Linked DNA regions of Prochlorococcus marinus str. MIT 0912. The protein of the gene in region 1 binds, or shares a complex with, the protein of each later gene. Links are inferred from orthologs where the notes say so. Each region holds a gene or a part of one and is shown in the gene's direction. Other genes may lie near its edges.

Region 1 (15,736 bases):
AGAGCAGTGCCAAATACCCCTTCTCTTGTCGGCCAAGGACTTACTGGCCTGGCCTGGCCAGATGATATTACTATTGATCAAAAGGAAGTTGTTAGAAAGATTTTTGAACCCATAAGTGAAATTTACGAGTTAGAGGAGCAAAAACTTGATTCCTTTTTGGCTCTAACTTCTTCAGGACCTGCATATATCGCTTTAGTTGTTGAAGCAATGGCTGATGGGGCTGTTGCCGCAGGATTACCACGATATTTATCGAATCAATTAGCGCACAAAACCCTTTCAGGCACTGCCTCTCTGCTAAGAGAAAAAAAAATACACCCTGCTCAACTAAAAGATATGGTTGCTTCTCCTGCCGGTACTACAATTAGTGCTCTTCGACACCTTGAACTTGCGGGCTTGAGATCCGCCTTAATTGAAGCAGTTGTTTTGGCAGCTCAGAAGAGTCGTCTATTGTCCGAAGAAGTTTCGACTTAGATGATCTAAGAATGTTTGCATAGAGAGTTTCAAGTGAGTCAATGTTTTGTTGAAGTGTATATTTTTCTTCTACTCTCAAACGCGCACGTCTTCCTAATTCGTGGGTAAGTACTGGTTGATCACGCAAAACCGGTAAAAGGGTCCTTAATTGAGAAGTAACCCCCTCAGTGTTAAGTATGATCCCTGCTCCGTTTTTAAGCACTTCTCCATCTGCTCCAGCATCTGTCGCGATACATGCAGTTCCTGTTGCCATAGCCTCGAGCAAGGCTATCGATAATCCCTCTACAAGACTTGGAAGTAAAAAAACCTCGGCAATTTGCAGAAGGGCGACTCTTTTATTTTGATCGGCTTCGTATCCCCACCAAACCACATTATCTTCCTTATTAAAGATTGAATGATTTTCGAGTGTTGGCCTTAGTGGCCCATCTCCTACTATTACTAGTCGACATCCATTAGGTTGGACAAATCTCCATGCACGTAGTAAAGCTTCAACATTTTTTTCAGAAGCTATTCTGCCCATATAGATAAATATTCTCTCAGCACCAAGTTTTTTTCTTAGTTCAAGTTGAAGCTCACTTTGAGAATTGCTTGGTTTAAGAGGCTTCCATTTTTTTATGTCAATTCCATTAGGGATTACTTCTAGTCGGCTCTCTTTTACTCCTAGTTTTGCAAGAACCTCCGCTTGCAAATCTGAAAAAACAATTACTTTGTCATACTTAGCTAATGATGGAGCATAAAGTTGATAGGTAAGTTGCTGTGTATTGGCTGTAAGATTTCTGAGTTTTGAATCGAAAGCAGGGTGAAAAGTTGCGATCAAAGGTAAATTAAGTTGATGACAAAGCTCAGGTAGTCGAAAATCTAATGGAGAGAGAGTCAGGCTCGCATGAACTAAATCAGGTTTAAGTCTTGAGAGAGATTCTCTAAGTTCTCTTTGAGCATTTAAAGAAGGGATTGTATAAACTTGAGATTTAATTAAATAAGGAAGACTTACATCAGGATCATTTGCTAGTAAGGAAGTTTTATTATTCCCATCTCTCATTGGGTTATCAAAGTGAATAAAACTTGTTTGATATCCCCTTGCTCTAAGCTCTTCAGTGGTGCTAAGCCCGTAACAGACGTTCCCGCAAAAAGGGGTTTTTTTGCCTAGCCAGGCGATATGGGTCAAACTCTAAAAAACCGGTATTTCAAATTAGCAGCTAGCTTATATTTCTTCTCAAACTATTGTTAATAATTAAATAATTTATAAATAAGATACTTAACTATTAATTATTTAAAAAATATGTATGCTCCTACTTAGTATTTAGATCATTACTAATTATTACCTCTCTCATCATTTGAAGAGATGTGATTCTTCTTTGTAAATGAGTTTCAATCCAGGTTTCAACAATTTTAAGTAGTTTTAACCAGACTTTTTTAGGACCCAATAATTTTCCATTACTGTGAAAAGGTAATTTTTCTTGTAAAAGTCTTTGAAGTAAAGCCAGTTCAGATGGATTCAGCTCAGTGCTTGCATTAGGGATTGTTCCAATCGCAAAACCTTCTTCAGGAATAAAACTGCACTTCCAGCTCCATTCTCCAATAGGGGGTATAAGCCTTGAGCCAGAATGACAACAGTTTTGAAGTGGTAAGCAATATCCTCCTAAAGCCAATAAATGTATACACGATTGAACGCTTATTGCTAGAGCGGTTAATGAATCGACTTCTGTTTTATGTAAGTCATTTAATCTATCTAAATGGATTAAAACCAGTTTAAGTATATCTTTTTGTGGATCTTCATTTCCAACCATAAATAAAATCAGCTCTGAAATTGCTTGTGCTGCTGAAAGAGTTTCGATACTTTTGCCAAGATTCCCATAACTCTTAAGGATCTTTATTTGTGTAACTCGCCTAAGATTTTTTTTGCCAACGATGTTTAAATCTAAAAAATTAAAAGGAGAGGTTGCTCCAAGTCTGCTTTTGGGTTTTCTTGCTCCTGGTATGGCAAGACGAGATATTCCATTTTCTTCGCTAAGTATGGTTAAAAGCCTGTCATTTTCACCAAGAGGACCAACCTTTAAAGACAGTCCTTTCATTCTTTGATTTGAATTCATTACTCCTTTCTTTTTTGTTCTTGAGCAATTTCAAACCCAAAACTTGTCCCAATATATGTTGATCCTGCTTCAATGATTTCTATTGCTTGACCCAAAGTTTTAATACCTCCAACAGTTTTAATTGAGCAGCGATTCTTAACAATTTTTGCAACATGATTAGTTTGATTATTGGTAATAGATGGACCAAAACCATTACCTATTTGAATTCCGGTTGCTCCAGCATCAATTAAAGCATCTATTGCTAAAGCAAGTTTTGAAGAATTTAATAGTGTATTTGCATCAATTATCACTCTTACTGGAATACCAAGTTCACTTATTTGATTTATTTCATCACCAAAAAGTTCGACATTTCCTTCTTTTAAGGCTAAATAATTTGGAACAAGATCTAATTCTTCCGCTCCATTCTCGATCGCATACTCAGCTTCTTTTAGTTTATTAAAAGTTGGGATAAACCCAAAAGGAAAGGCAATTACTGAGATTAGTTTTGTAGCACTTTGGCTACCTAACCTCTCACGTGCAGATCCTAGAAAGGAAAGACTTGTGCATAAACCTGCAAAACCATTTCGCTTGGAGGCATCACAAATTTGAACAAGCATTTCTTGATCGAAATGAGGATTTAAAACTGCTTGATAAATCACATTAGAAATATTGGCATGTGCTTGTTCCAAGCTGTTTTTACTCATTTGACTTTAAGTATTTAAATTTTTTCTTGGATTACGCCATAGCCTCCTTGATTTCTCTTATATATAACTCGCAAAGCTGATCCTTCTTCTTCCCTAAATAAATAAAAGTCATGATCAATCAGGTCTAATTGGACTCTTGCCTGTTCAATGCTCATGGGATCCATCTCGAAATATTTGCGTCTTATTCCTGGGCTAGGTAGAAGTGGCTCTTTGCCTTCAATGAGTGAATGATCTGAAGAAGAGAGATTTTGAGTTTCTTCGTTTTGGACTGATTTTGTTGACTGATTATTATGAACATTATGACTGTTATGTCGCTCTTTGTACTTACGTAATTGTCGTGCAAGTTTATTTGCTACTAAGTCGATGCTTGCATAAAGATTCTCACTTCTTTCTTGGGCTCTTATTACTGTTCCGTTTGCAAAGACAGTCACCTCAGCTGTCTGTTGTGGCACGCGAGGATTTCGAGCGACTGAGAGGTGGACATCAGCTTCTTGCACCATTTCTTGGAAATTGTGAGTTGCCTTATCAATTTTTGTTTTGGTGTAATCACGAAGTGATGGAGTTAATTCAAGATTGCGTCCATGGATAAGAAGCTTCATTCTGTTTCGCCTGAGTCAGGGCCTAATAGCAACTTAGATCTAACCCCTCAACTTGCACAATCTTCTTCCGCTTTTCTTTTTGAACCTAAAAATATTGTGCCATTTGAGACTGCCTTAGGTTGGCAGAAGGATTTTCAAAAAAACCTTATTGAGGAACCGTTCTCACCCCAAGCAGTATGGCTTCTTGAACATTTTTCTTGTTTCACAATGGGTAGAGGTAGCGACAAAAAAAATTTGTTGTTCGAAGAAAATAATTCTCCTTTGCCAGTTTTTAGTATTGAGAGAGGAGGTGAAGTTACGCATCACATGCCTGGGCAGATCGTTGGATACCTAGTTTTAAATTTAAGTCTTCACAAAAAAGACTTATCTTGGTATTTGAGAGAATTGGAGCAAGTGCTGATTGATGTTCTTGACTTGTTGGGAATAGAGGGAAAGAGGGTAGATGGCTTAACAGGAGTTTGGTGCGAAGATAAAAAGGTTGGTTCAATAGGAATTGGTTGCAAGAGATGGGTGACTCAGCATGGATTTTCACTAAATGTAGATTGTGACCTAATTGGTTTTGAAAAGATAATTCCTTGTGGACTAGATAAAGTGAAAGTAGGGAAATTGAGTGATTGGATACCTGGCATCAAAGTCTGTGACGTTACGCCTCTTTTAAGGGAATCTGTTAAAAGACGTTTTAAATTGAACTGGGAAAAAATAAATCAACCTCTTTAAATATCACTAAAAAAATAACAAATTATTTTTTGGCTATGACAAAAACTAACTCACAAAAAAATATATTTTCTTCTGAGGATGCTTTGGCTTTTTGGATCCCTAATAGGAAAGAGGAACAAGCAATCAATAGAAGATCTCATCTTAATAAGATCACTCAAGTTGACGAGATTTGGGAACTATTAAAAGTTCAGTTAGGGGAGGTGTTGGCGGTTGATTCACCACATACTTTCCACCCAGAAAGCTTTACATATGAAGAACTTGCAGAAAATATTTCTATGGCAGCCTCTGCTTTTTCTCAGGTCGGAGTAGAACCTGATGAGGTGGTCGCTCTTTTTGCCGAAAATAGTCCTAGATGGCTCATCGCCGATCAAGGTCTTATGCGAATAGGTGCAACAGACTCTGTTAGAGGTGCGACTGCTCCACCAAGTGAACTTAGATATATTCTTGAAGACTCAAATGCGGTTGGATTGATTGTTCAAAACTCCGATGTATGGGAAAGACTTTCGCTTAATGATGATCAAATCAATAGTTTGAAATTTGTTCTTCAACTTGAGGGTAAAGCTTGTGAAGGCGTTTTTGAATGGGAGAGTTTTTTGAAGAAAGGATTGAATATAGAAAATGTAAGTAAACAGGAGAAAATAATTGATAGGCAACCAAAAAGAATAGCAACCATTTTATATACTTCTGGAACGACTGGTAAACCTAAAGGAGTTCCACTAACACATTCTAATTTATTACATCAAATCAGGTCTCTTGCTTGCGTAGCGAACCCTTCTCCGGGTGCGCCTGTATTAAGTGTCTTACCAATTTGGCATTCATATGAACGTAGTGCAGAATATTATTTTTTTTCTTGTGGTTGTACTCAAACATATACATCAATTAGGCATCTTAAGGAAGATTTGCCAATGGTTAAGCCAATAGTAATGGCAACAGTTCCAAGACTTTGGGAGTCAATAAAGTTAGGGTTTGAGGATGCTGTTGATAAAATGCCGAGACTGAGAAAGACCTTGATAAAAAGTGCGATTTCTAATAGTAAGGCATATAAATTGGCTCGAAGAAAACTTTATTTTTTAACTATTGAGAGTGTTTCTAGTTTTGAACAAATTGTCTCTTTCATAGAGATTCTGATGCGGTACCCAATTCATAGAATTTCTTCTATTTATTTGTGGCCAAAAATTCTTACCAAGATTTGTGGAGGAAGATTGAGATTCCCAATTAGTGGTGGAGGTGCAATTGCTCCGCATATTGATTCTTTCTTTGAAGCTTTAGGTGTTGAATTATTAGTTGGTTATGGCTTAACAGAAACTAGTCCAGTCCTTACATGTAGAAGGCCTTGGAGAAATATACGTGGAGGTGCAGGTCAACCTTTACCAGAGACTGAGATAAAAATAGTAGATCCTGAAACATTCCAAATAAAAAAACTGCGTCAAAAAGGTTTGGTTCTTGCGCGTGGTCCTCAAATAATGTCTGGTTATTTAGGGAAACGATCTGAATCGAAGAAGGTTTTAGATGCAACCGGCTGGTTTAATACTGGAGATTTAGGGATGTTGCTTTCTGATGGATCCTTAATCCTGACGGGAAGAGCAAAAGATACGATTGTGCTAAGTAGTGGAGAAAATATTGAGCCTGGACCTTTGGAGGAATGTTTGATTGCTAGTCCATTGATAGAGCAGGCTTTGCTGTTGGGGCAAGATCAAAAATATCTTGCTGCTTTGATTGTTCCAAGAATTGATAACGTAAAAGAATGGCTTGCCGAAAGGGGTGTGAATTCAAAAGTTGTTCTTGGAATATCTCCTGAAAATTATGAATTAAGACAATCTCTAAAATTGGAAATGAATCAAGCACTGGCAAATCGTCTGGGATCTAGAAGAGAAGAGAGATTATTTTCAATTGCCTTGGTAGAGCCATTTACAATAGAGAATGGCTTGTTAACGCAAACTCTTAAGCAAAAACGTGAAAAAATTATCCAACGTGATTTGAAACTTATAAATGAAATATATGGTTTGTAATTTGTTTGTTTGGCCAATTAAATTGACCAATACAGTCTTTTACTGAGACTCTATGAGTCGAACTATTATTGATTGATCAGGTGGACTCAATTTCTATAAAACGTTCAATAACTGTAAGAGCAGTTGTAACACCTTCATGGAAAGAGGAGGCTGAGCGAGAATTAAGTAATGCAATATCAGCAATAGATCAGCAACTTGGTGAATTAGAAAAAGAAGGACAACAAATTGTTGATGGTATTAGACGTCAGAGCTCTAATCCCCTTGACCCAAGAGTTCAAGAGCAAGTCGCCCAAGTTCAGAACCAAGTTGCTTCAAAGAGATCGGAATTTGAAGAACAAAAAAGAAATCTTCTGTCACAGCAATCTCAAGTTCGTGAGTTGGAGATGGAACAAATCGTCGAGCAAGGACAAATTGACAGCTTTTGTGATTTAAAAGTTGGTGATAACTTAGTCAGTAAAATGGGTGTGAGTATTTTGGTCAGAGATGGCGTAGTAGAGGCAATTGATCAAGATTGAAATTTGGTTGAACTACAATTAGTCCAAAAATAATTTTTGATATTAAGAAGAAATCCACATAAAAAAAACTATCGTTGTAAGGACACTCATGTAGAACTAACATTGGTATGTATTGATACTTGCAAAGCTTCTAGATAGAAATTTTTGAAGCCTTGCCAAAAACTCTCCATAAAGGAAATAGGAACAAATTATGGCCACTCATGACATCTTTATGCCTGCTTTAAGTTCAACTATGACTGAGGGCAAAATAGTTGAGTGGCTAAAAAAACCTGGAGATAAAGTTGAAAGAGGTGAGTCAGTTTTAGTTGTTGAGTCAGACAAAGCTGATATGGATGTTGAGTCTTTCCAAGATGGCTTTCTTGCTTCGATTGTGATGCCTGCAGGCAGCTCTGCACCTGTTGGAGAGACAATCGGATTGATCGTTGAGACAGAAGATGAGATCGCTGCGGCTCAAGCAAATGCACCTTCTCCTTCCCCGCAATCAAGTAATCAAGAAAAAGAGAGTTCATCGCCTCAAGTTCAAGAAAAACAAGCCTCTGTTGACTCTCCTAAAGCAACAGTAGTTACAAAGGCATCTCCTGCACCTCTTGTTTCAGAATCCTCTGTAAATCAGGATCAGTTTTTAAATGATGGTCGAATAGTCGCTTCCCCAAGAGCTAAAAAACTTGCTTCTCAAATGGGAGTGGATTTGGCAACTGTTAGGGGCTCAGGACCTCATGGACGAATACAAGCTGAAGATGTTCAAAGTGCAAAAGGGCAACCCATAAGCGTTCCTTGGATTGCAGAAAGTAATGCTCCAGCGAAAATCGTTTCTGACGTGCCTCGCATAGAAAAAAAATCTGTTGACTCTGGTAAGCCACCTGCTCCAGGGAAAAGTTTTGGATCTAGAGGGGAAACAATTGCATTCAACACTCTTCAACAAGCTGTAAACCGGAACATGGAGGAAAGCTTAAATACACCTTGTTTCAGAGTCGGATATTCAATTCTTACTGATGAATTGGATGATTTTTATAAACAAGTTAAACCTAATGGAGTAACTATGACCGCTTTACTTGCTAAAGCGGTTGGTTTAAGCCTCGCTAGGCACCCCCAGGTGAATGCAGCTTTTAGTTCTGAGGGGATAGCATATCCTTCACAAATAAATGTAGCCGTTGCAGTCGCAATGGAGGATGGAGGGTTGATAACTCCAGTGTTGCAAAATGCTGACAAGACCAGCCTTGCTGATTTATCCCTTCAATGGGCGGATCTTGTTAAGCGTGCGAGGAATAAGCAATTAGAACCTCAAGAATATAGCAGTGGTACATTTACACTCTCTAATCTAGGTATGTTTGGTGTTGATCGTTTTGATGCAATTCTGCCCCCAGGGACTGGAGCAATTTTAGCGGTTGGAGCTTCCTTGCCTAAAGTGGTTGCTTCTAAAGATGGCTCGATTTCAATCAAAAAACAGATGCAGGTAAATCTTACCGCTGATCATAGAGTGATCTATGGGGCTGATGGAGCATTGTTCCTGAAGGATTTGGCTTACTTAATCGAAAAGAACTCTCATAGTCTCTCATCTTGAGATTTAATTAGTGGAACCACAAGTGATTTTTTCTTATTTTAATCTGATTTGATGTGTTAGACCAAAAAGATAATCTTTTAAGCTCCTATAACTATGATTTACCAAATGACTTAATTGCTCAATCACCTATCGAGAGTAGGCATGATGCGAAACTGATGATTGTAAAAGATGGGATCGATGAGCCTTTAAATCTTGTGCATGCAAAGGTATGGGACATTAAGGAAATTTTGAAGAAGGGTGACCTTTTGGTTGTCAATAATACGCGGGTGATTAAGGCAAGATTGAAAATTCGATTATCAGGAGGAGGTTTAGGTGAACTGTTGCTAATGGAACCAAAGGGGAATGGCCAATGGATTTGTTTAGGTCGCCCTGCTAGACGTATGAGAAGAGGTGATCAATTATGGTTGGATAGGTCTTCAAATGATTCTTTATGTTTAAAGGTTATTGATAAAGACGAGATTACAGGCGGAAGAATTATTCAATTTCCTAATGAGTTTACTAATTGGATCGAAATGGAAAATTTACTTGATTTATGTGGAGAAGTCCCATTGCCTCCCTATATAGATAAGGATAAATCTAGTGGGCATGAGGAAAGATATCAGACTAGATTTGCCTCGAAGCCAGGAGCAATAGCTGCTCCCACAGCGGGCTTACATTTAAGTGATGAACTTATAGAGATTTTAAAAATCACAGGCATTAGAATTGCACAAATTACTTTGCATGTCGGCTTAGGAACTTTTAGACCATTAGATAAAGAAGACTTATCTCAGTTACATTTACATAGTGAGTGGATAGAGGTCTCTGAAGAGACCACAAAAGTGATAACTAATTGTAAGGACGAAGGGGGAAAAGTCTTTGCCGTTGGCACTACAAGTGTGAGAGCCCTTGAAGCTGCTTACCTTTCAGGAAGAGGTACTTTGAAGCCGTATGAGGGTAAAGTGAATTTAGTAATTAAACCAGGATTTAAATTTTCCGTTATTGATGGATTACTCACTAACTTCCACCTACCTAAAAGTTCCCTATTGCTTTTAGTTAGCGCTCTAATTGGTCGAAAACGTATGTTGAAACTTTATAAACATGCTATCTCTAACAAATATCGATTTTTCTCTTATGGAGACGCGATGTTGATAACACCGGAGTCAGTCATACAAACTCAAAATTCAAGCTAATGATGGTTCTTTAATAACGCCTGTAGGAACATTCTCAAACATTACGGATGAGATATATCTTTCGGCAAGATCAGGTAGAACTACAACGATTGTCTTCCCTGAGAACTCTTCTTTTTCGGCCAGTCTTAAAGCCACAGCTGCAGCGGCACCACATGAGATCCCAACTAGTAGACCTTCTTCTTGTGCCAAACGTAATGCCATCGCAATAGACTCATCATTAGAGACTTGCTCAACTTTATCGACTACTGATAAGTCAAGATTTTTTGGGATAAACCCAGCTCCAATCCCTTGGATTTTGTGAGGACCGGGTTTTACTTCTTCTCCATTTAGAGTTTGTGTTATTACTGGGCTATGAGTGGGCTCAACGGCAACAGATAATAATGAATGATTTTTTTCTTGCTTTATGAAACGAGAAACACCTGTGATTGTTCCACCTGTCCCGACGCCAGAGACTAAAACATCAATTTGACCATCGGTATCATCCCAGATTTCAGGACCCGTTGTTTTGAAATGTATTTCTGGATTAGCTGGATTATCAAATTGTCCTGGCATGAAATATTTTTGAGGATCGCTATCTGCTATTTCCTTCGCTTTTGCTATTGCACCAGGCATTCCTTTGGCTGCTTCCGTAAGTATTAATTCGGCACCAAGAACAGCCATCATCCTCCGACGTTCAATTGACATGGACTCAGGCATCGTGAGGATTAATTTGTAACCTCGAGCAGCAGCAGTATAAGCAAGGGCTATTCCAGTATTTCCAGATGTTGGTTCAATAATGACTTTATCTTTGTTGAGTAAACCTTTCTTCTCAGCGTCCCAGATCATATTCGCTCCAATTCTGCATTTGACGCTGTAGGCAGGGTTACGGCCTTCTATCTTTGCAAGTACTGTTGCTTTTGCGTTTTTTGTAATCGAATTAAGCTTCACTAATGGTGTATGACCAATAGCAAAACTATTGTCTTCATAGATTCTGGACATTTTTTAAATGACTTAATTAACTAATATTCTAAATCTATATAAAAATCTCGGTGATTGGTTATTTAGATAATCTTTATTAGTGATTTTTTTATATTACTGAATTAAATCTTGACCATAATTCATCTTCATTTTCTAACCCTACTGACACTCTTAATAAGTGTTCCGAGACTCCACAACTTTCCGCCCATTTCAATTCTTTAAAGTGAGCTAACTGAACATATGGGCAAACCAATGTAAAATTTGTACCTAAACTTGGTCCTTTGTTTACTCTTAATGAATCATAAACTCTTTTTGATTCTTCAATCCCACCTTTAAGTTCAAACGATAATAGACATCCATAACCTCCTCCTTTCTTCAGTAGCGAATTAAAATTTTTACAATATTGGGGATGTAAAACCTTTGAAATTTCTTTTTTTGTTTCTAATTTTTCTTTCAGCCTTAAGCAAGATAGATTTAACCTTTTCAAGCGATCCTCAACGTCTCGACTGGTTTTCTCCAACTCGATAGTATCTGAATCAGATAAGGTAGATAATGCAACTTTAGGAATTATCTCTGCTAATTCTTTTTTCCACTTGGAATAAGGACTTATGACAGAGCTGCCAGCAAGAATATCCCCTCTTCCAGCAAAACTTTTTGTAAGTGAACTAAAAACAACATCTGCATAAGGAGTTAGATGAACATTTAGAGATGAACCAATAGTATCGTCAACGATAATTGGGATATTTTTATCTTGAGCTAATTTTGAAATAGATATTAGGTCAACACATTGCAATAACGGGTTGCTTGGTATTTCTATGATTAATGCAGCTGGATTTTTTTTATCCAGCTCTTCTTTTATATGATTTAATTTTGTTTTTATAATGAGATCGCTTCCTTGGAAAATAATTTGAGGGAGTTTAAGCACATCAACATATGGAAAGCCTATTTGAAGTGTCGAATTATTTCCTTTAATATACTTTATCGCAGTAAGAATAGTCGTTAAGGCCGCCATGCCTGAGCGATGTAGTTGTATTAAAGTGCAATCACAATTATATATATTTGCTAAGCGATTAAGCAGTTCACCTCTAGCTGAATGGCTATCTGAAATGGAGGGTGAGTTCTCTCTCCCAAGGGCAATGGCAGCTTCACGTGATGATAATCCAAGACCAGTATGTTGCCAGTAGGCTTTTGCTGAAGGAGTACTTTTTTGATCAACAATTAGACATGAAATCCCAAGAAAATCTTTTATTTTTGAAGAACAATCAGAATATTTTCGATGACAATATGTTTGAGCACTCAAAGCAGAAGCTCTATTGGGATAGGGCCAACTGCTTTGCTGTGATTCACCATGAAATTCAAGTGATTTACGAGCCACCTCAGCAACAAAAGGGTTAAACCCAAATCTAGGATAAATTGCTTTTAATGAATCAATACAGGCTGGAACCTTCTCTTCGTAGGCGATTACATCTTCCCATCTAGGTAAAGCAACAGATACGGCATGTGGCCTATTCGGTAGAGGCTCTCCTAAATCTTTAGCACTCCAGCAAGGATCATTTAGTAAATTTCTTTCAGTCAAGAGATGTTTCCCAAGGCTTGATTTAAGTCAGCACTCAAGTCCTCAATATCTTCACATCCTACGGAAAATCGGATAAGTGAATCAGTAATTCCGATCTTTAATTTGGTTTCTTTGGAAACTGATGCGTGTGTCATTGTTGCTGGGTGGCAAACAAGGCTTTCAATTCCTCCGAGACTTTCTGCCATCTTGAAGTAATGAAGACTTTTGCAAAATGAATAAGTTTGGGCTTGAGTTGCATTAACAGTGGCAGTAACAATTGCTCCTCCAAGAGTCATTTGCCTTTGTGCTAATTTACATTGTGGATGATCGCTTCTGAAGGGATATCGAACTGATTTTATTACTGGATTGTTGGCTAATTGATTGGCTATTTTAGATGCATTATTTATTTGTCTTTCTAATCGAAGTGGAAGAGTTTTTATCCCCCTAGTAATAAGCCAGCAATCAAAAGGAGAAGGATTTAAACCAAGAGCTTTTTGGGCGAAATCCAACTTGTCTTTCCATACGGTACTCTCGGTACATACCGCACCTCCAAGTGCGTCTGAGTGACCATTGATATACTTGGTCGTGCTAGTTAAAGATAAGGTCGCGCCAAGTTTTAGAGGTCTTTGTAATAGAGGTGTTGCAAAAGTATTGTCTACAACAACAGGTATTTGCATTTTATTTGAGAAGTGACAAATCCCTTCAATATCAATAATTTTAAGGAGTGGGTTGGTCGGACTTTCGATCCAAATCATCGCGGGTTTGTGATTTGAAATGACTTCTTGAAAATTGGGCTTGGTAAAGTCTATCCATTTAGTTTTTAATCCAAAACGATTAAAAACTTGTTCAAATAATCTCACCGTACATCCATAAAGGTTCTCCTCACAAATGATTAAGTCTCCAGCCTTAAGTGAGGAGACTATTGCTGTAATTGCAGCTACTCCAGAACTAAACACACTTGCGAACTGGCATTCTTCCAGATCTGACAAAACTGATTCAAGGATTCGGAAATTTGGATTTCCTGAACGAGTGTAGTCAAAGCCACCCTCATTGCCATGAATGAACGTTGATGTTGGGAAGATTGGAGGCATTATTGATCCAGTCTCTTCAGAAAAATTTTCTTTGGGATGAATGACTCTTGTGTTTACTCCAGTGCTGAACTCCTTTTTCCTTTTTACTGATCCCATATCTTTTTAGTTGTTTTTCTATAGGCTATAGAAAAACAACTAAAAAGCCCCTAAAAAAAGGGGCTCCATATATAAATTTAATAAGAAAGAAGCTATGTGTAGCTCTATACCTTCCTTGAGTAATACTCAACAACTAACAATTCATTAATTTCTATAGCAACCCATTCCCTATCTGTCTTTGCAGATATCTTGGCCGAGAGTTTGGTTTTATCAAGCTCAAGGTGTGGAGGAACATTCGCAAGACCAGGGAACTCTAAGTTGGCTTGAGCCAATTGCTTGCTAGCCTTGTTATCTCTTATGGCAATAACATCTCCAGCCTTGCATTGGTAACTTGCAATGTCAGTTGTCCTGCCATTAACAGTTACATGCCCATGGTTTACTAGCTGCCTTGCACCTGGGATGGTAGGTCCAAATCCAAGTCTAAAACAAACATTATCAAGCCTATTTTCTAAAAGCTTTAAGAGATTTGTTCCTGTGGAACCTTCCTGAGCACGAGCTTTCTTTACATAGCGAACAAGCTGGCGTTCAGAAATACCATAGTTGAATCGAAGTTTTTGCTTTTCTTCGAGTCGGATCGCGTATTCAGAGCGCTTGCGACGGGCTTGGCCGTGCTGACCAGGGGGATGAGACCTTTTAGCGGCCTTCCGGGTGAGACCAGGTAGGTCTCCCAAGCGTCGCGTGATCCTCAATCGAGGTCCGCGGTATCTAGACATAAGGACTTAAATTGGAAATGTTTGCTGGCGAGGGTAATCTGGAACTAAATCCATTGGCCCTTATTCACCAGTTATTTATTCTATCTAAAGATGCTTACAAAGATCAATAAAGCCATTGCATTTGTTTTTGTTGGTTTAATTTCTTTTTATCAAAAGTGGATTTCCCCATTGTTTGGTCCGAGTTGTCGCTTTATCCCTAGTTGCAGTGCTTATGGGATAGAAGCCGTTAATAAGCATGGCCCTTGGAAAGGTGGTTGGCTGACTTTGAAAAGGTTAAGCAAATGTCATCCTTTTACCCCATGTGGCTGTGACCCTGTTCCCGAAAAATGAACTCAGAGGTATTGATTTTATATTCACGTCAAGGGTGCTGTTTGTGTCAAACACTTGAAGAAAAATTGTCTAATATATGTCTAAGAAATTTAAAACCTTCTATTGTACTTTCAATTGTCGATATAGATAGCAATAGAGTCTCTTTAGATATTCAAATGAAGTATACAAATGAAGTTCCAGTAATGGTTCTTGACTCAGCTAGATTATTAAAAAAGATTGAATTACCTCGTGTTTCTCCACGCTTAAAGGAAGACATGCTTTTATCTTGGATACAAAAGAATTTGAATATTTTGTACAAAACAGCTTAAGAAAATAATCAATTTCTCTTTTATGAAATTACTTTATGATTTAAATAGGAAAATATAATTTATTTTTTTAGTAACCAAGACTCTTTTATAAAGAAGATTAAATTTCTTTCTAATTATTGAATCGTAAGTAGATTTGTTTTGTAGTGAACATCATGCAGGTCTTTCATACTTGAAATGATCCTTTATTGATTTTTCATCATCAGAGGTTTGCTTTGTCGCGTTATCTACACAATTTATTGAAAGCCATTGATCTTCAAGTCCCTTCAGGATTAGCGAATCCAGAAATAAAAAATCTTTCATGTGATTCTAGAGAAATTGAAAAAGGTGATTTGTTTTTAGGTTTAGATGGTGAAAAAGTTGATGGAGGGACTTACTGGGCAAAAGCAATGGAGAAAGGTGCTTGTGCGGCCATTATTAGTAAAAATGCCTCTCTTCTAAATCCACCAACTAATGAAGATCCTGTAATTATTATTCCGGATCCTGTCTCACTATTTATGGGCAAATTAGCTGCAGACTTTTGGGGTAAACCATCTAGTGAGATCTGTTTGATAGGTGTCACTGGTACTAATGGTAAAACGACTACATCATTTTTAATTGAATTTTTGTCTGCTTCGCTTGGCCATTCATCCGCCTTATTTGGAACATTAATTAATCGATGGCCTAACCATGAGGAAACGGCAAAATATACAACTACTTTTGCTGTCCCTTTGCAGGAACAACTTAGAAAAGCTGTTCAGGCAGGAGTCGAATATGCAGCAATGGAAGTAAGTTCACATGCGTTATCTCAGAATAGAGTTGCTGGTTGCGACTTTAGTGGGGCAATATTTACAAATCTTTCAAGAGACCATTTAGACTATCACGATTCAATGGAA
Region 2 (15,819 bases), 910 kb from region 1 along the record:
ATAATTGCAGCAGAAGAACGTAAATCTCCTCCCCTTACATTTGAACCTACAAGTTCTTTTACTCCTTTTATATAAGCAGTATTGTTTTCTAGATAAATACAGGCGCCCATTTTATTTAACTCCAAAACATGCTGCATTCTTTTCTCAAAAACTTTTTCTTTGATTTTGCTTGAACCTTTTGCTGTGGCCATAAGTGACATAAATGGAGCTTGAAGATCAGTTGGAAAACCAGGGTATGGACTAGTGGTTATGTCGACTCCTGAAATTTCTCTTGGAATAATTTTTAAATGATGATTCCCATGATGAGATATTGAGCAGCCACATTCTTGTAGTTTTGAAATAACAGCGCTCAAATGATTTGGGATTAATGGACCAACAATAAGCGGCGATCTTGTTATGGCCGCCGCAATAAGGAAAGTGCCTGCTTCGATTCTATCGGGGATAACACAATGAGAAGTCCCCCCTAAGGATTCAACTCCTATGATTGTGATTCTTTTTGTTCCAGCTCCATAAACCTTCGCTCCCATCGCATTAAGCATTTTCGCAAGATCATGAATCTCTGGTTCTCTTGCGGGATTAGATATTGTTGTTTTGCCTAAGGCTAAGCAAGAAGCCATCAAGATGGTTTCCGTAGCCCCAACGCTGGGATATTTAAGAGTGATGTTTGCTCCAAATAATCGTTTTTCTTTGTTTGAAATTTGAGCTTTTACAACACCATTCCTAACTTCTACTTCTGCTCCTAATGCTTTTAGCCCATTGATATGTTCATCAACAGGTCTTGCTCCAATATTGCAACCACCAGGTAAAGGGATTTTTGCTTTCCCAAGTCTTGTGAGTAAGGGCCCCACACAGAAAAAACTTGCTCTCAAGCTATGGACGAGTTGATAGGGTAATTCAGCGTTATGAATGGACTCTGAATTAATCTCTATAGAATTATTTGTTTTAGTTAATTTTGCTCCCAAATTACGGAGAATTTCTGACATGACTTCAATGTCCGTAAGTTGTGGGACATTTTTAATGAGGAGTTTTTCTTTTGTAAGAAGAGCAGCAGCCATTAAAACTAGTGAAGAATTTTTTGCCCCACTAACTTTTAAAACTCCACTAAGCGGATGCCTTCCTATTACCTCCAGATGTGGCGGAATAACATTCCTTTTAATTGTCGCCACACTACTCATATTGGAGCGAACTGCTTACCCAGCCATAATGCCAAGTGGATTTAAAATAGTCCAGTCAACCTTATTGAAAATTGATGGGTTCAAATTAAATATTGATAATGTTGAAAGTTTGAATAAAAATTTTAAGATGGTTTTTATTAATTTTAATAAGGATATCAGTGGTTATTTTAAGCCAAGAAACCTTTCTGATTTTTCAACAATTAAATAATTTGAGGTTGGACAATTAATTATTCTTATTCGCCATTGATTACAAGTAAAAGAAACCCTTTGGTCAAAAAATTAAGGTCTCTTTTGAAAAAAACTGGACGTGAAGAGCGTTCCTCTCTTTTGCTTGAGGGTTCTCATTTGTTAGAAGAATCTCTGAAAACAAACTGTTTGCCAATAGAAGTTATTGCAACTCCCGAATGGAGTGATGAGAATCAAGAGACCTTAAAAAAAATAGCTTCCAGATGTTTATTAACCTTAGTAACTCAAAACGTTTTAGAGGCATCTTTGTCAACTGTTACACCTGATGGTGTCGCAGCGATATTCCCAATTACAGGGTTACCAAAACCGGGAATAGCCCCAAAACACATTTTAGCTTTAGATAGGATTCAAGATCCTGGCAATTTGGGAAATTTATTTCGATCAGCCCTTGCTGGTGAATATGAAGTTATGTGGTTAGCTTCTGGAGCAGATCCCCTAAATCAAAAGGTTTTAAGATCCTCAGCTGGCTCAGTTCTTCATTTACCTTTTGAACGGATTGGAGATTCATCTTCTTCAAGTATTGAAATGCTTGTTTCAAAACTCAATATTGCAATTAATGATAATTACCAAGTAGTAGGAACAATTTCACCGAATAAAATTACTGATAACAAAGTGAAACCTTATTGGGAATTAGACTGGGATCTCCCTACTGTATTGGTTCTTGGTAATGAAGGCTCAGGCGTTCATCCTTCAATTGAAGCGTGTTGTACAGACTTTGTTACGTTGCCTCATAACTCATTAGTTGATTCACTAAATGTGGCATCTGCTGCAGTTCCTCTCTTGTTGGAGCGACAAAGAGTAAAAATGGTTAAGGGTATCCAAAAAAAACCGTGAGTGAAATTTCTTTTGACTTTGACTTAATTGTTGTCGGAGCTGGATATGGAGGTTTTGATGCCGCTAAACATGCCGCCGAGGCTGGCTTGAAAGTGGCGATTATCGAATCAAGAGATATGGGTGGAACCTGTGTCAACAGAGGCTGTGTCCCCTCTAAAGCATTACTAGCCGCCAGCGGTAAAGTTCGTGAGCTTGCAAATGTTTCTCATCTTGCTGAATTTGGGATACATTCCGCTCCGGTTAGATTTGAACGTAAGAAAATTGCGGAACATGCAAAAAGCTTAGTTGAGACAATTCGAAAAAATCTAACTAAAACATTGGAAAGATCCGGAGTTGAGATACTTAGAGGAGAAGGACGTTTAGAAGGTAATCAAAAGGTTGGATTAAGAGAAACTAATGGGGTGGATAGAATTTTTTCTGCTAGAGATATTATCTTGGCTACAGGCTCAGACCCTTTTGTACCGCGTGGAATTGAAATTGATGGACGAACTGTTTTTACAAGTGATGAGGCTATTAATTTAGAATGGTTGCCCAGATGGATTGCAATAATTGGTAGTGGCTATATCGGTTTGGAATTCGCTGATATTTATACAGCCTTAGGTTGTGAGGTAACCATGATTGAAGCTCTTGAAAAAGTAATGCCTACTTTTGATCCAGATATTACGAAAATTGCTTCAAGAAACCTAATTGATAAAAGAGATATTGAAACTCGAGCCGGAGTGTTCGCTACTAAAGTTAAGCCAGGTTGTCCAGTCGAGGTCGAGCTTACAGATGCAAAGAGTAGGGAAGTGATTGAGGAGTTACAAGTCGACGCTGTTCTGGTTGCAACTGGTCGAGTACCGTCGACTAAAAATCTAAATCTACAATCAGTTGGAGTTGAAACAACGAGAGGTTTTATTCCAATTGATGATCAGATGAGAGTATTGGTAAATGAAAAACCAGTTTCTAATTTATGGGCAGTGGGAGATGTTACGGGTAAGTTGATGTTGGCCCATACTGCTGCAGCGCAAGGGAGTATAGCTGTAGAAAATATTTTAGGAAAAGCAATAGAAATTGACTACAGAAGTATTCCTGCAGCAACTTTTACTCACCCAGAGATAAGTTCTGTTGGACTTTCGGAAGAAGAAGCAAAGGATCTTGCGAAAAGAGAAGGCTTTGAACTTGGAGTTGTTAGAAGTTATTTTAAAGCCAATTCTAAGGCCTTGGCTGAATTAGAAAGTGATGGAATTATGAAATTGATTTTTAATAAAGAGACGGGAGAGGTCCTTGGTGCTCATATTTATGGAATACATGCGGCTGATCTTATACAAGAGGTCTCTAATGCAATTTCTAGAAGACAACGGGTCAATGACTTAGCAAAAGAAGTTCATACTCATCCAACATTAAGCGAAGTTGTAGAGGTTGCCTATAAACAGGCATCTTTACAAATAAGGAAGTAGTTAAATTAAATTTTATTTTTATAGATCATTAATTATTTAAATTATGGAAATCAGAAGAAGACCTCCTAACCCAAGTATAAAAGTAGCTAATTTAGAGTATGCAATCCCTCACCCAGATTCAAAACCTAAAAATATTTTGGAGGAAATTGTTTGGGAAAAACATCTAGAAGTGGAGATTGCAAGAAAAAAAGTTTCGCTTGAAGATTTAAAAAAAAGATCAATGACTTACCAAAAACAAAAAATTTTATAGATGCATTAAGAAATAGTACATCGAAACCAGCACTAATTTCAGAAATAAAAAAAGCTAGTCCAAGTAGAGGAATAATTAGAGAGGAGTTTGATGCGAGAATGATAGGTAGAATGTATCAAGAAGGAGGTGCTAACTGCGTATCAGTCTTAACAGATAAAAAATTTTTCCAAGGTGGTTTTGATGTCTTAGTTGAAGTTAAAAAGGAAATCACAATCCCAATCCTCTGCAAGGATTTTATTCTTTATCCTTATCAGCTTTACCAAGCAAGAGCTGCTGGCGCTGATGCTGCACTTTTGATAGCCGCAATCCTGACTGATTCTGATTTAAAGTACTTATCTAAGGTCGCTGAACATTTGGGACTGACAATATTAGTAGAGGTTCATGACTCAGAAGAACTTGAAAGAGTATTAAATATTAATGTATTTAATTTAATAGGTATTAATAATAGAAATTTAAAGAGTTTTAAAACTGATCTTGAAGTTACAAAGAAGTTGGCTAAGAATTATGCTAACCAAATCAAGGAAAATTATATTACTTTAGTAAGCGAGTCAGGTTTATTTACTCGTGAGGATTTGGATTTAGTAAAGAGTTATGGGGCTGATGCTGTTTTAGTTGGCGAATCTCTTATGTCACAGGAAGATATATTAGGTGGAGTTAAAAAATTAATTGGTAAGTTATGAATTAAGGAAAAGATCTATACCAATCTCTTGAATCTATTTAGAGAAAATTTTGTCTACTTTTCCAATGATTAAATCTAATTCAATTAAACCTAATACTCGACTGTCTGTGCTTGCTAGGGAATTGTCTCCTCTTAAATCATATTTGTTTTGATAAATCCAATGAATTCTTTTAATTATTAACTTGTTTTTTGTTTTTGGATGAGAGGCAACAACGATATCGCCAATTTCTAAGTCAATATTTTTTTTGTTTAACTTTTTATATGTTACTAAATCTCCCTCTTTAAGAGTTCTTTCCATAGAGGTACCGACAACACGTAAATGTTGTCGGTATCCGATTATTAAAGTAAATAAAGTAAATAAGTCTGGCTTGCGGAAAAGACTTTTATCAGCTTGCTGTAATCCAGTTATCACTTCTACCTTTTGAAGACCAAAACATAGAGTGAATCTTTTGCACAGCTGCTAATAATTCTTCTGCTTTGGTTTGATCAATATTTACCTTGCATGCACTACAAAGTTTTGCTGCTTTCCAAAAAGTGTCATGAAGATCTGGATATGTAGCTAAGTGTTCAGGCTTGAAGTAATCAGTCCAGAGGATTAGAAGTTCTTTTTTGGCCTTTTGTGATTCTTCTTCTTTAATCGCAACGAAGCGAGAAAAAGTGTTGTTATAAGCTGAAATAGAAGCCTGATCGTTACCAGCTGGAGCTAGAGCAATAAGTTTTTTCGTCATAGATAAAACTGCCTCTGCCGCAACTCTTGCAGAAGCAGGGTCATATACACCGCAAGGTCCGTCACAGTGTGCGTGAACAGATTTTGCTGGAAGCTGGTTAAAGATTGATGTAAGTGTTTCGCTCAACATCTGAAAATAATTTGTGAACATTTTTTTTTACATTAATGGCGTTTGTCAACAAACGCCATAACTTTTTCTAGAGCTTTCTGAATAATTTAAGAAATTCACTTAACAGCTAATAATTCCACTTCAAAAGTTAAAACTGAATTAGGGGGGATTGGACCTATCCCTCTGCTGCCATACCCTAATTCTGGTGGGATGACTAATTTTCTTTTACCTCCAACTTTCATCCCTGCGACTCCCTCATCCCAACCCTTTATCACCATCCCTGCACCTAAAGAAAATTCAAAAGGACCTCTTTCATAACTGCTGTCAAATTCTTTCCCATCATCAAGAGTACCCTTGTAATTTACTGAGACACTTGTTCCTGGGGTGGCTTCTTGACCATCACCTAAAACTAATTCAGTGATTTTCAGCCCACTTGAAGTTACTTGAGATGCTCCTATCTCAGCTCCTCCGAGAGGAGAGTTACTTGCACTGGTTTTATCTGAAGCCATAGTAAAAAGTGATGGATTTGGGTCTTCTGGGTCTAATTCAAATGGATTAGTTACAGATTCGCTGGTTTTTGTGGATTGCCTTACATCCGCTTGGATTGCTTGGTCAATTTGTAAGGCATTTGTTGGAGTTGGTGAGATGATTTGGCTGATCACTGCAATCATCAAGCAGCTAAGGCAAACAGAAAAGCTAATTAAGATTTCTCTCACAGCAATATTAAGTAGTCGGAAATATTCTTACAGATTAATACCCAAATTACACCTATTTAAAAGATAACTAACCAGAGAGTATGAATTTTGTTGGTGTATATTTTATTAAATTAGATTTATGAATAATATCTATTCTCTTTTTATTAAAGCTTTTGCTGGTGGTGCTTTAGCCGGAATCTCCCTTGGTGAAGGCAATTATGTATTCATGCTTTTGGGACTATCTTTGCTTTGGCCTGCTAGTAAGAATCCATGGGGAGGCTTTTGTTGGGGTGCGATGGCTATTTTATGGAGTCATAAGTGGTTGCTATCTTTGCATCCACTAAGTTGGGTAGGGATAGACTCAAGTTTAAGCTTGCCTATTACCATCCTTATATGGCTTTTGTGTGGAGCCTTTGGAGGGACTCTGGTTTTTAGTTGGTCAGCTTTAAGTGGTTTTTTGGCTCCTGGAAGACTGCAGTTTTCTAAATTAGAAAATAAGTTTATTTATGCCGTCTTATTATCAACAATATGGGGGCTAACCGAAGAAATCCTATCTAGAGGCCCTTTGTTTTGGATAGGTGTAGGGCCAAGTTTATTACCACAAGATAGATATTTGGCAGGATTAGCAAGATGGATAGGTTCGGGCGGCTTGGCCTCTATACATCTTTTAGCTGGATGGTGGATATGGCAGCTTTCAGTTGCTTTTCAATCTAGAAAAAAACTCAAGAAATTGATTATTCTTGGCGTTGCGTATTTTTCTTTAGCTCATTTAATTGGATTTATCTTGTTGTTGGATTCTCCAACTGATTCGGCAGAACAGGTTGCGATGTGGCAAACAAATATTCCAATAAGACAAAAATTTAGTCAGGAAGAAATTAATGCTTTGCCTTCAAAAGTAGATAGAGCATTAACTGATGCTGTTGAAATGAATGCATCTTTTTTAATCTCTCCAGAGGGAACGTTGCCTTTGGATAGAACAAAGATTCGAGATTTTCCTGTGAAATTTCTTTCTGGAGGTTTCAGGAAAATAAATGGTTCTCTACGAAGTTCAATATTGGTTTTTAATCCAGGTGATGAGTCTTTTTCGGATGTATTGGACAAATCTAGATTAGTCCCTCTGGGCGAATGGATTCCTGCATTGCCTAACTTTATGAAAAATGGCCTTTCTGCAGTAGGTGGAATTGAAAGTGGGAATCCATCAAGACTTCTTGATTGGGAGGGTCCCTCTTTCGCAGGTGCTATTTGTTATGAATTGAGTAATGGAAAAGCTATAGCTAAAGCAGTAAATCAAGGAGCTAAATGGATTTTAGTCATTGCAAATTTAGATCCTTATCCTATGTCTTTGCAAAGACAATTTTTATCTATTGCTCAATTAAGGAGTATTGAAACATCGAAAAATTTAATAGCTGTCTCTAATACTGGACCAACATCTTTGATTAAAAGTAATGGAAGAATTGATACCCTACTTAAACCAAATAAAGAACTTGTTAAACTCGTTGACCTGGAATTAAACGGAAAGAAAACATTATATACATTAAACTCTGACTTGCCTTTGATTTCAGTTATTTTTATAAGTTTAATAGGCGTTTTACGATCACGTAAGTATGATGTATATTAAGAATTTTTCGAAATAATTCCTCCTCCTAATACATAATCACCCTTGTAAAATACTGCTGCTTGTCCAGGAGTAATTGAAAATTGATCTTCTTCAAAATGAATATGACATTTATAACAATAATTTTTTTTATTACTGTCAATAATTGGTATTAACTTTGCTTTCACTGCTTTGCTTCTGTATCTGATTTGGACCTCAACTTCTATTGGTTTTTGAGGTGCTTCAATTGATACCCAATTTATATCTTTGACAACACACTCTGACTTACCAGAATCTTCTCTTGGAGCAACAATTACTTTGTTTAAAGAGGCATCAATTTCAACAACATGTAGAGGAACTTCCCATGCAATACCTAATCCCTTTCGTTGTCCTATTGTGAAATGCTGAATTCCATTATGGGATCCTATGACTTTCCCGTTTTTAAGGACAATTTCTCCTTCCTTTTTGGGTAGATACTTATCAATAAAAGCATTCATTGATCCGTAATGTTCAGCAAGACAAAGGTCTTGACTTTCTGGCTTTTTGGCAGTTTTTAATGAATGCTTAAAAGCTTCGATTCGTGTTGTCTCTTTAGTTAATTCTCCCAGAGGGAAAATTGTTTTTCCTAAAATTTCTTGAGGAAGATCATATAAAAAATAGCTTTGATCTTTATTGAGATCTTTACCTCTTAAAAGCTTATGTCTTTTTATTCCATCACTCGGAAGATCATTTTTATTGAAAGATTCGTTTGAGTATCTAATTCTTGCGTAATGCCCAGTAGCGATCTTCTCGATATTTTTATTTTCTTTAACCCATTTGAGCATTTCTGAGAATTTGACTGATTTGTTGCAGCGCGAGCAGGGCAAAGGGGTGATTCCCTCCTCATATCCTTTGACGACATTATTGATGATTTCTTTTTGAAAGATTTCTTTCGAATCAACTATGTGATGTTTGATTCCAAGTTGATCGCATATCCCTGAAGCATCAATTAATCCATCAGAACAGCAAGAACCTTTCCCTTTCATTAGCCACAAGGTTAATCCCACTACATCCCAGCCAGCTTCACAGAGAAGAGCCGCCGTTAAGGAGCTATCTACCCCTCCGGAAAGCCCTACTACAACCGAATGATTTCCAGAAAATGTTTGCAGTCTTTTTAATGTTTTCTCGACTGTTTCTTCTGAAGTCAAATGATTTAAAACTTTTTTTGTTTCTCTTGTTTCCACATTCATGGGCATTGATAGTAGCTTTTATTCATAGTTGATTGGTTTCTTTTTGATTTTGAATTGGCCTCAATCTGATTCGGAGCATTTGATGGTTTCTTCAGAACAGATGAAAAACATAGAAAAACAAATGTTTTCTATGGGTATGCCTGTTGAAGCTCTTATGGAAAAAGTAGGGATTGGTATCTCTTCATGGATATTAGACAGACAAGGATTGATTGAAAATGGTGCCATAGTTTTAGTGGGGCCAGGTCACAACGGAGGCGATGGACTCGTTGTCGCAAGAGAACTTTATATTGCAGGAGTAAATATCTCTATTTGGAGTCCATTCCCATTAAAAAAAGAATTAACACAAAAACATTTCGATTATGCAATGCAGATTGGGATTGAAAACTTGGAGCGTAAACCAGATGCGAATTCGAATTTATTATGGATTGAGGCATTATTTGGATTAGGACAATCAAGAATTATTTCTGAAGAAATAGTTTATTTATTGAATTCGAAGAAGACATTTAGTCCTGATAAATTGATTAGTATTGATGTCCCCGCAGGATTGGACTCAGATAATGGAAATATAATATCAAATACTTCATGTAAAGCCAGCCACACATTGTCTTTGGGACTATTTAAGTCTGGGTTAATTCAAGATTCAGCTATTGATTATGTAGGTAGTTTAGAGAGAGTAGATATCGGGATTCCGGATAAGATCTTAGATGATTTGCCTGAAACCCAGCCTCTAAGGATTTCTTTTTCAGATTTGTCTACTTTTGTTTGGCCTATGCCAAGTAAAAGTAAGAGTAAATACCAGAGAGGAAGAGTTCTCGTGATTGCAGGAAGTGAGAAATATAAAGGAGCATCATCGCTTGCTTTGAATGGAGCTTTAGCAAGTGGAGCAGGTAGTGTTAGCGCTATATTGCCAAATTCAGTTTCATCTGGGCTTTGGGCTACTCACCCTGAAGTCTTATTGCTTGGAGATCTAAATACTTTTCAGAACGGTTCTTCAGATTTTTCCAAAGTTTTCAATGATGTTGATTTAAATAAGTATGACTCGATTTTGCTTGGGCCTGGATTAGGGATTGCAGAAGAAAAAGATTGTTTTGGATCTGACTTAAAGGATTTCAAAGGATTACTTGTTCTTGATGCTGATGCAATAAATCGTCTGTCGCTAACTTCGATAGGTTGGAAATGGCTAAACGATAGAGAAGGTCCTACTTGGCTTACCCCTCATCTTGGTGAATTTAAAAGGTTATTTCCTTTAATTGATTGCTCGAATCCATTGAAGGCTGGAATTGAAGCTGCAAGGATATGCGGTTCTTCGGTCTTATTGAAATGTGCTCATAGTGTCATTTGTGATCCACAAGGGAAAAGCTGGCAAATAGGACAAGTCAATTCAAGTGTTGCAAGAACTGGACTTGGCGATGTTTTGGCTGGTTTCGTTTCGGGGATGGGAGCCTCTGGGCTAGCAAGTGCTAAGCGATTGGATACTAATTTGCTTGCGGCATCAGCATTGATGCATGCATATGCAGGAGCATCTTGCTCAAGAGGGAGCACTGCAAGTGCTATTTGCACTTTTCTTGCTGAATTAATAAAAAAGGAAAGCTCTTGAAATGTTTTGAAACAAACATTTACAGGGCCTTAAACCGCCAATTTGGTGTCATTTGTTAACTAATCGTCAACAGAATCTGAAGCCTTCTTGAAACCCAGGGCCTTTTTGCAATTTATGTAGGAAAGTCTTATCACTTTGAAGTAACGGGGTCAAGAAACAATGGTTTCATCTGCACCCAAGCCTGCTGAATCTCAAAAACGACGCAGCAGTGATCCAATTAGTTGGTACCTTTCTTCCATAGGAAGAGTTCCTCTTTTAACTCCTGCTGAGGAAATTGAACTTGGTAATCAGGTTCAAACTCTTATGAGTCTCACTGAAGACGGTCAGATTAAAGAGCAGAGCAAAGAATTTACTTCTCATCAAAAAAGATTGATTCGAATTGGAAGAAGGGCAAAGGAAAGAATGATGAAAGCCAATCTTCGATTGGTTGTGAGTGTTGCGAAGAAATATCAGGGCAAAGGTCTTGAACTTTTAGATTTAGTTCAGGAAGGTTCTCTTGGATTAGAAAGAGCGGTCGAAAAATTTGACCCTACTCGTGGATATAAGTTTTCTACTTATGCCTTTTGGTGGATAAGGCAAAGCATGACTAGAGCTATTGCTTGTCAGTCAAGAACAATTCGATTACCTGTTCATTTAAGTGAGAGATTGGCGACCATTAGAAAAGTCAGCTTAGATTTAGCTCATAAGCTTGGTGCAATGCCTAGCCGAATTGAAATAGCTGAGGCAATGGAAATTGAGTTAGAAGAACTTGATTCGATTTTGAGACAAGCTCTTACTACAAGCAGTCTTGATGCACCTGTTAATGGTGATGAGGGCCGTAGCTTTTTAGGTGATCTAATAGCTGACGGCTCGGGAGAAGAACCACTTGATAAAGTTGAACAAAAAATTCATCAAGAGCAACTTGGAAGGTGGCTCAGCCATCTAAGCGAACAAGAGCAGCACGTTATTAGGCTTAGGTTTGGCTTAGAAGGTAATGAAAGACATACTCTCGCAGAGATAGGCAGATTGTTGCAGGTTACACGTGAGAGGGTTAGGCAAGTTGAGTTAAAAGCTTTAAGAAAATTGAGAAATCTCACGAGAAAACTTCCAAGTGGAATTTGAAATTTAGCTACTATAGTTTTAGTTTTCCGCCCAAATATATTTAGTTAACTCACTAGGGTCAGGCTCTGGAGCGTTTAGAGCAAATTCAACAGCATCGTTAACTTCAAGATCTATTTCTTTCTCAATATTTTTTAATTCTTCATCAGAGATTAATCCAGAGCTAGTTAAATCATTTTTTAGCTTTTTAATTGGATCTCTTTTAGCCCAGAAATCCTTCTCTTTCTCTGATCTAAGTTCATCTGGATCAGCCAAAGAATGGCCTCTGAATCTGTAAGTGAGGCACTCTATTAAAGTTGGCCCTTCTCCAGCTCTCGCTCGCTCTAAGGCTCTTTGAGTGGCTCCTCTAACTGCTAAAACGTCCATACCATCAATTTCTTCTCCAGGCATGCCAAATGCTGAGGCTTTTCTCCATATTTCAGTCTCACTGGTTGCTCTGTCATGGGCCATTCCAATTGCCCATTTATTATTTTCAACTACAAATATGATGGGTAATTTCCATAGCTGGGCCATATTTAAACATTCATAAAACTGACCTATATTGCAAGTACCATCTCCAAAAAATGCTGCAGTTACAGAATCACTATCTTCTTTAAGAGCCTCCCTTTTGTATTTGCTGCTAAATGCTGCCCCAAGGGCAACTGGAATACCTTCACCAATAAATGCATAACCTCCAAGCAGATGATGTTCTTTTGAAAAAAGGTGCATAGATCCACCTCTACCTTTACTGCAGCCTGTCTCTTTACCAAATAGCTCGCTCATAACCTCTTTTGCTGGCACTCCAGCACTTAAAGCATGAACATGATCTCTATAGGTGCTGCAAAACCAGTCATGTTTGCGTTTCATTGCTCCAATAACACCTGTACTTATTGCTTCTTGCCCGTTGTAAAGATGAACAAACCCAAACATCTTCCCTCTGTAATACATTTCAGCGCATTTATCTTCAAAACGTCTTCCTAAAGTCATATCTTTGAAAAGATTTAAACCAATTTCTCTGTTGATTTGAGCTGGTTTCGTGTTACCAAGATTGCTTAGTCTGTCAGCGTGTTCCCTTTGCTGCATAGGGTTTTGCCTGGTTTCGTCCTGGTTGTGAGACATGACTTCGTTCATATTCACTTATCAATCCTTTTTAGACTTTAAGCGTCAATGGATGCAAAATGGATAAAACCCCTTACGATGCCTAGAGCTTTTTTTCTGATTACCTAGTAGCGATTGGAATTACCTATTGATCATTTTCGCTTATTGGGGGTTAGCCCTTCTGCAAATGCTGAAGAAGTCCTCAGGGCTTTTCAGCTAAGGCTAGATCGTCCTCCCAAGCAAGGCTTTACTTATGAGGTTTTAGCTCAGAGATCTGAGTTGCTAAGACTTTCTGCTGATCTTTTATCCAATCCTGCCGAACGACAATCCTACGAACTTGCTCTTATTGAGGGTTCCTCGGGGCTTGAACTATCTTCAAATAGAGAAGTTGCTGGCTTACTTCTCTTGTGGGAATCAAATTCTTCGTTTCAAGCTTTTAAACTTGCAAAAAAAGCATTGCAACCTCCACAAGCTCCAGCCTTGGGAAGTGGTAGAGAATCGGATTTAACACTCATAGCAGCTTTATCTTGTAGAGACGCTTCTATTGAGGAACAGGCTTGCAGAAGGTACGCTTCAGGAGCTGATTTGCTTCAGGAAGGTATACAGTTATTGCAAAGGATGGGAAAGCTTGTTGAAGAAAGAAAGACCCTTGAAAGTGATTTAAAGACTTTACTTCCATACAGAATTCTTGATTTATTAAGTAGAGAGAAAGAAGACGATAAATCTCATCAGGAAGGTTTGATTCTTTTAGAAGACTTTGTGAACAAAAGAGGCGGACTCGAAGGAAAAAGAAATTCAGAAAAAATAGCAGGATTAAATCAAAATGATTTTGAGTTATTCTTTCTACAGATTAGAAAATTTTTAACTGCAAAAGAACAGTCAAAAATTTACGTAAATTGGTTTAGAAGGGGTTCGGAAGATGCTGGTTTCCTTGCCGCTTTTTCCTTGATAGCTTCTGGCTTTTCTTACAGGAAACCAGAACTCTTGCAAGAAGCTCGTAAATATCTTAGGAATATCAATGTTAATGGTTTTGACCCAATGCCATTAATTGGATGCCTAGATCTTTTGCTAGGGGATGTAAATCAAGCAGAGTCTCGTTTCAGAAGTAGTTCTGATGAGAAATTAAAAGACTGGTTAGATAATTATCCAGGTGAGACTTTGGGTGCTCTTTGTGACTACTGTAGAAATTGGTTAAAAAAAGATGTTTTAGTAGGTTTTAGGGATATTGAATTTCAAACGGTAAATCTTGATGATTGGTTCGATAGTAAAGAAGTACAAATTTATGTAGAGCAATTGGAAACAAAAGGAGCTTTAGGAATTGCAAAAGCGGGATTTTCATTCTTATCTTCATTAGCTCCTGAACAACAAATTGAGAATGATTTTTCAAAAAGCCCAGAGGAACAAGCTGACTTGCCAATGCCAGGTGGGGCTTTGGATGAAATATTGAAAGAAAAGTCTTTTAAATCACTATTACAACGTAAAGAAGGTTTCTTAATACCTGGTTTAGTTAAAAAGTTAATTGCAAAATATGATTCAACAATTGAATTGATTAAACATTCAGATTTTAAATCTTTCATATTAAAACGACCTATTTATACAAGTTCTTTAGCATTTATTTTGTTATTTATTTTTGGAATAAGCTTTGGAATCCTTACACAGAGAAAACCATCAGCAAATAATGATCTAAATAATATATCTGAGTCTAAATTTGCTAAACCCGATGATAATAAAAATAAAGATAATGGGTCAAGTGAAATAGTTAATAGTGAAGAATCATTAGATTTAAGTCAATTAATTCCTCTTACTTCACTAGCCCCCTCAAATCAAGAAATTAAATCTCTTGTTGAATCATGGCTAGCAGGTAAAGCTGATATTTTAAATGGTTCAGAAAGTCAATTTCTTTCCACTGTTGCTAGACCCTCACTGTTTAATAGAGTTATTGAACAGAGAAAGAAAGATAAATTGTTAGGACAAAAACAGATTATTGATGCAAATATAACTTCAATAAATATTGTTCAAAGATCTGACAGAAGAATTGAAGCAGATGTTGAATTAAATTATCAAGATAAAAGTATTAGTTCATCTGGTGAAATTTTATCAGAAACTGTAATTCCTTCTTTGAAGGTAAAATATATAATAGGCAAGAATAAAAAAAACTGGCTAGTAGTTGACTATATTAGTGGAAATTAAAAAATAATTTTTAAAAAATTATTTCTGTAACTCTAAGAAAATGTTTGAGGAACTGTCTAATCAATTTGAAGATGCCGTTAAGGCCTTTAAAGGTGAAGCTAAAATTTCAGAAGAAAATGTTGATGAAGCGCTTAAACAGGTTAGACGAGCTCTATTAGAGGCTGACGTTAGTTTGTCGGTTGTAAAAGAGTTTATCGAAGAAGTAAGAGTCAAGGCTATTGGTACAGAGGTTGTCAGAGGTATAAACCCTGGGCAGAAATTTATTCAAGTAGTTCATGAGCAACTAGTAAATGTCATGGGGGGTGAGAATAATCCCTTGGCAAATTCAGAGGAAAAACCAACCGTAGTTTTAATGGCTGGACTTCAGGGGGCTGGAAAGACTACCGCTACAGCAAAACTTGGATTGCTTCTTAAAGAAAAAAATCAAAAGCCATTACTTGTTGCTGCTGACACATATAGACCAGCGGCTATTGATCAATTGGTAACTCTTGGGAACCAAATAGGTGTAGAGGTTTTTAATTTAAGTTCAAATTTAAAACCGGAGGAGATTGCAAGAAAAGGCTTGGAAAAAGCTATAGAAGAAGGATTTGACACGGTTCTTGTCGACACTGCTGGGCGGCTTCAAATTGATACCGAAATGATGGGAGAGATGGTTCGGATTAAAGAGGCTGTTAGACCCCATGAAGTTTTGTTGGTAGTTGATTCAATGATTGGTCAAGAGGCTGCAGACATAACCAGAAGTTTTCATGAAAAAGTAGGAATAACAGGAGCTGTTCTTACAAAGCTAGATGGAGATTCGAGAGGGGGAGCGGCTCTTTCTATTAGAAGAATCAGTGGAAAACCAATTAAATTTATAGGTACTGGAGAAAAGGTTGAGGCA

Evidence for each region.
Region 2: the proteins of O5640_RS10000 (region 1) and lpdA are in contact, whole or in part, in a crystal structure (PDB 1EBD), measured with the Geobacillus stearothermophilus proteins. The link is inferred for Prochlorococcus marinus str. MIT 0912 from one-to-one orthologs. Residues at the interface, in WP_033016211.1 of Geobacillus stearothermophilus: Ile130, Ala131, Met132, Pro133, Arg136, Arg140, Glu141, Asn155, Arg157; in WP_049624544.1 of Geobacillus stearothermophilus: Pro340, Ser341, Asp344, Tyr345, Arg403, Asp406, Val408, Glu431, Ala432, Gly433, Asp438.

What each region holds. Positions count from the first base shown.
Region 1 is NZ_CP114783.1:1,741,218-1,756,953, forward strand. Bases 6,544-9,459 are described here. They hold O5640_RS10000 (dihydrolipoamide acetyltransferase family protein), read left to right. Parts: upstream 6,544-7,274; coding sequence 7,275-8,645; downstream 8,646-9,459. Other genes in these bases: O5640_RS09990 (AMP-binding protein), read left to right, coding at 6,544-6,569; O5640_RS09995 (YlqD family protein), read left to right, coding at 6,650-7,084; queA (tRNA preQ1(34) S-adenosylmethionine ribosyltransferase-isomerase QueA), read left to right, coding at 8,699-9,459. In the rest of the region: proC (pyrroline-5-carboxylate reductase), read left to right, coding at 1-471; O5640_RS09965 (glycosyltransferase family 4 protein), read right to left, coding at 362-1,636; DNA repair protein RecO, read right to left, coding at 1,761-2,561; deoC (deoxyribose-phosphate aldolase), read right to left, coding at 2,561-3,244; hpf (ribosome hibernation-promoting factor, HPF/YfiA family), read right to left, coding at 3,259-3,843; lipoyl(octanoyl) transferase LipB, read left to right, coding at 3,826-4,560; more of O5640_RS09990, read left to right, coding at 4,596-6,543; more of queA, read left to right, coding at 9,460-9,814; cysK (cysteine synthase A), read right to left, coding at 9,806-10,792; O5640_RS10015 (PLP-dependent transferase), read right to left, coding at 10,881-12,347; O5640_RS10020 (trans-sulfuration enzyme family protein), read right to left, coding at 12,344-13,513; rpsD (30S ribosomal protein S4), read right to left, coding at 13,618-14,226; membrane protein insertion efficiency factor YidD, read left to right, coding at 14,317-14,556; O5640_RS10035 (glutaredoxin family protein), read left to right, coding at 14,553-14,864; O5640_RS10040 (UDP-N-acetylmuramoyl-L-alanyl-D-glutamate--2,6-diaminopimelate ligase), read left to right, coding at 15,077-15,736.
Region 2 is NZ_CP114783.1:825,768-841,586, reverse strand. The notes cover bases 1,474-4,472. They hold lpdA (dihydrolipoyl dehydrogenase), read left to right. Parts: upstream 1,474-2,251; coding sequence 2,252-3,694; downstream 3,695-4,472. Other genes in these bases: O5640_RS05135 (TrmH family RNA methyltransferase), read left to right, coding at 1,474-2,255. Outside these bases: murA (UDP-N-acetylglucosamine 1-carboxyvinyltransferase), read right to left, coding at 1-1,175; more of O5640_RS05135, read left to right, coding at 1,419-1,473; sodX (nickel-type superoxide dismutase maturation protease), read right to left, coding at 4,658-5,035; sodN (superoxide dismutase, Ni), read right to left, coding at 5,010-5,501; O5640_RS05110 (FKBP-type peptidyl-prolyl cis-trans isomerase), read right to left, coding at 5,576-6,130; O5640_RS05105 (apolipoprotein N-acyltransferase), read left to right, coding at 6,294-7,772; tRNA 2-thiouridine(34) synthase MnmA, read right to left, coding at 7,769-8,983; O5640_RS05095 (NAD(P)H-hydrate dehydratase), read left to right, coding at 9,060-10,574; O5640_RS05090 (RpoD/SigA family RNA polymerase sigma factor), read left to right, coding at 10,734-11,675; pdhA (pyruvate dehydrogenase (acetyl-transferring) E1 component subunit alpha), read right to left, coding at 11,694-12,770; O5640_RS05080 (IMS domain-containing protein), read left to right, coding at 12,885-14,939; ffh (signal recognition particle protein), read left to right, coding at 14,980-15,819. UniProt on the Escherichia coli protein: Lipoamide dehydrogenase is a component of the glycine cleavage system as well as of the alpha-ketoacid dehydrogenase complexes.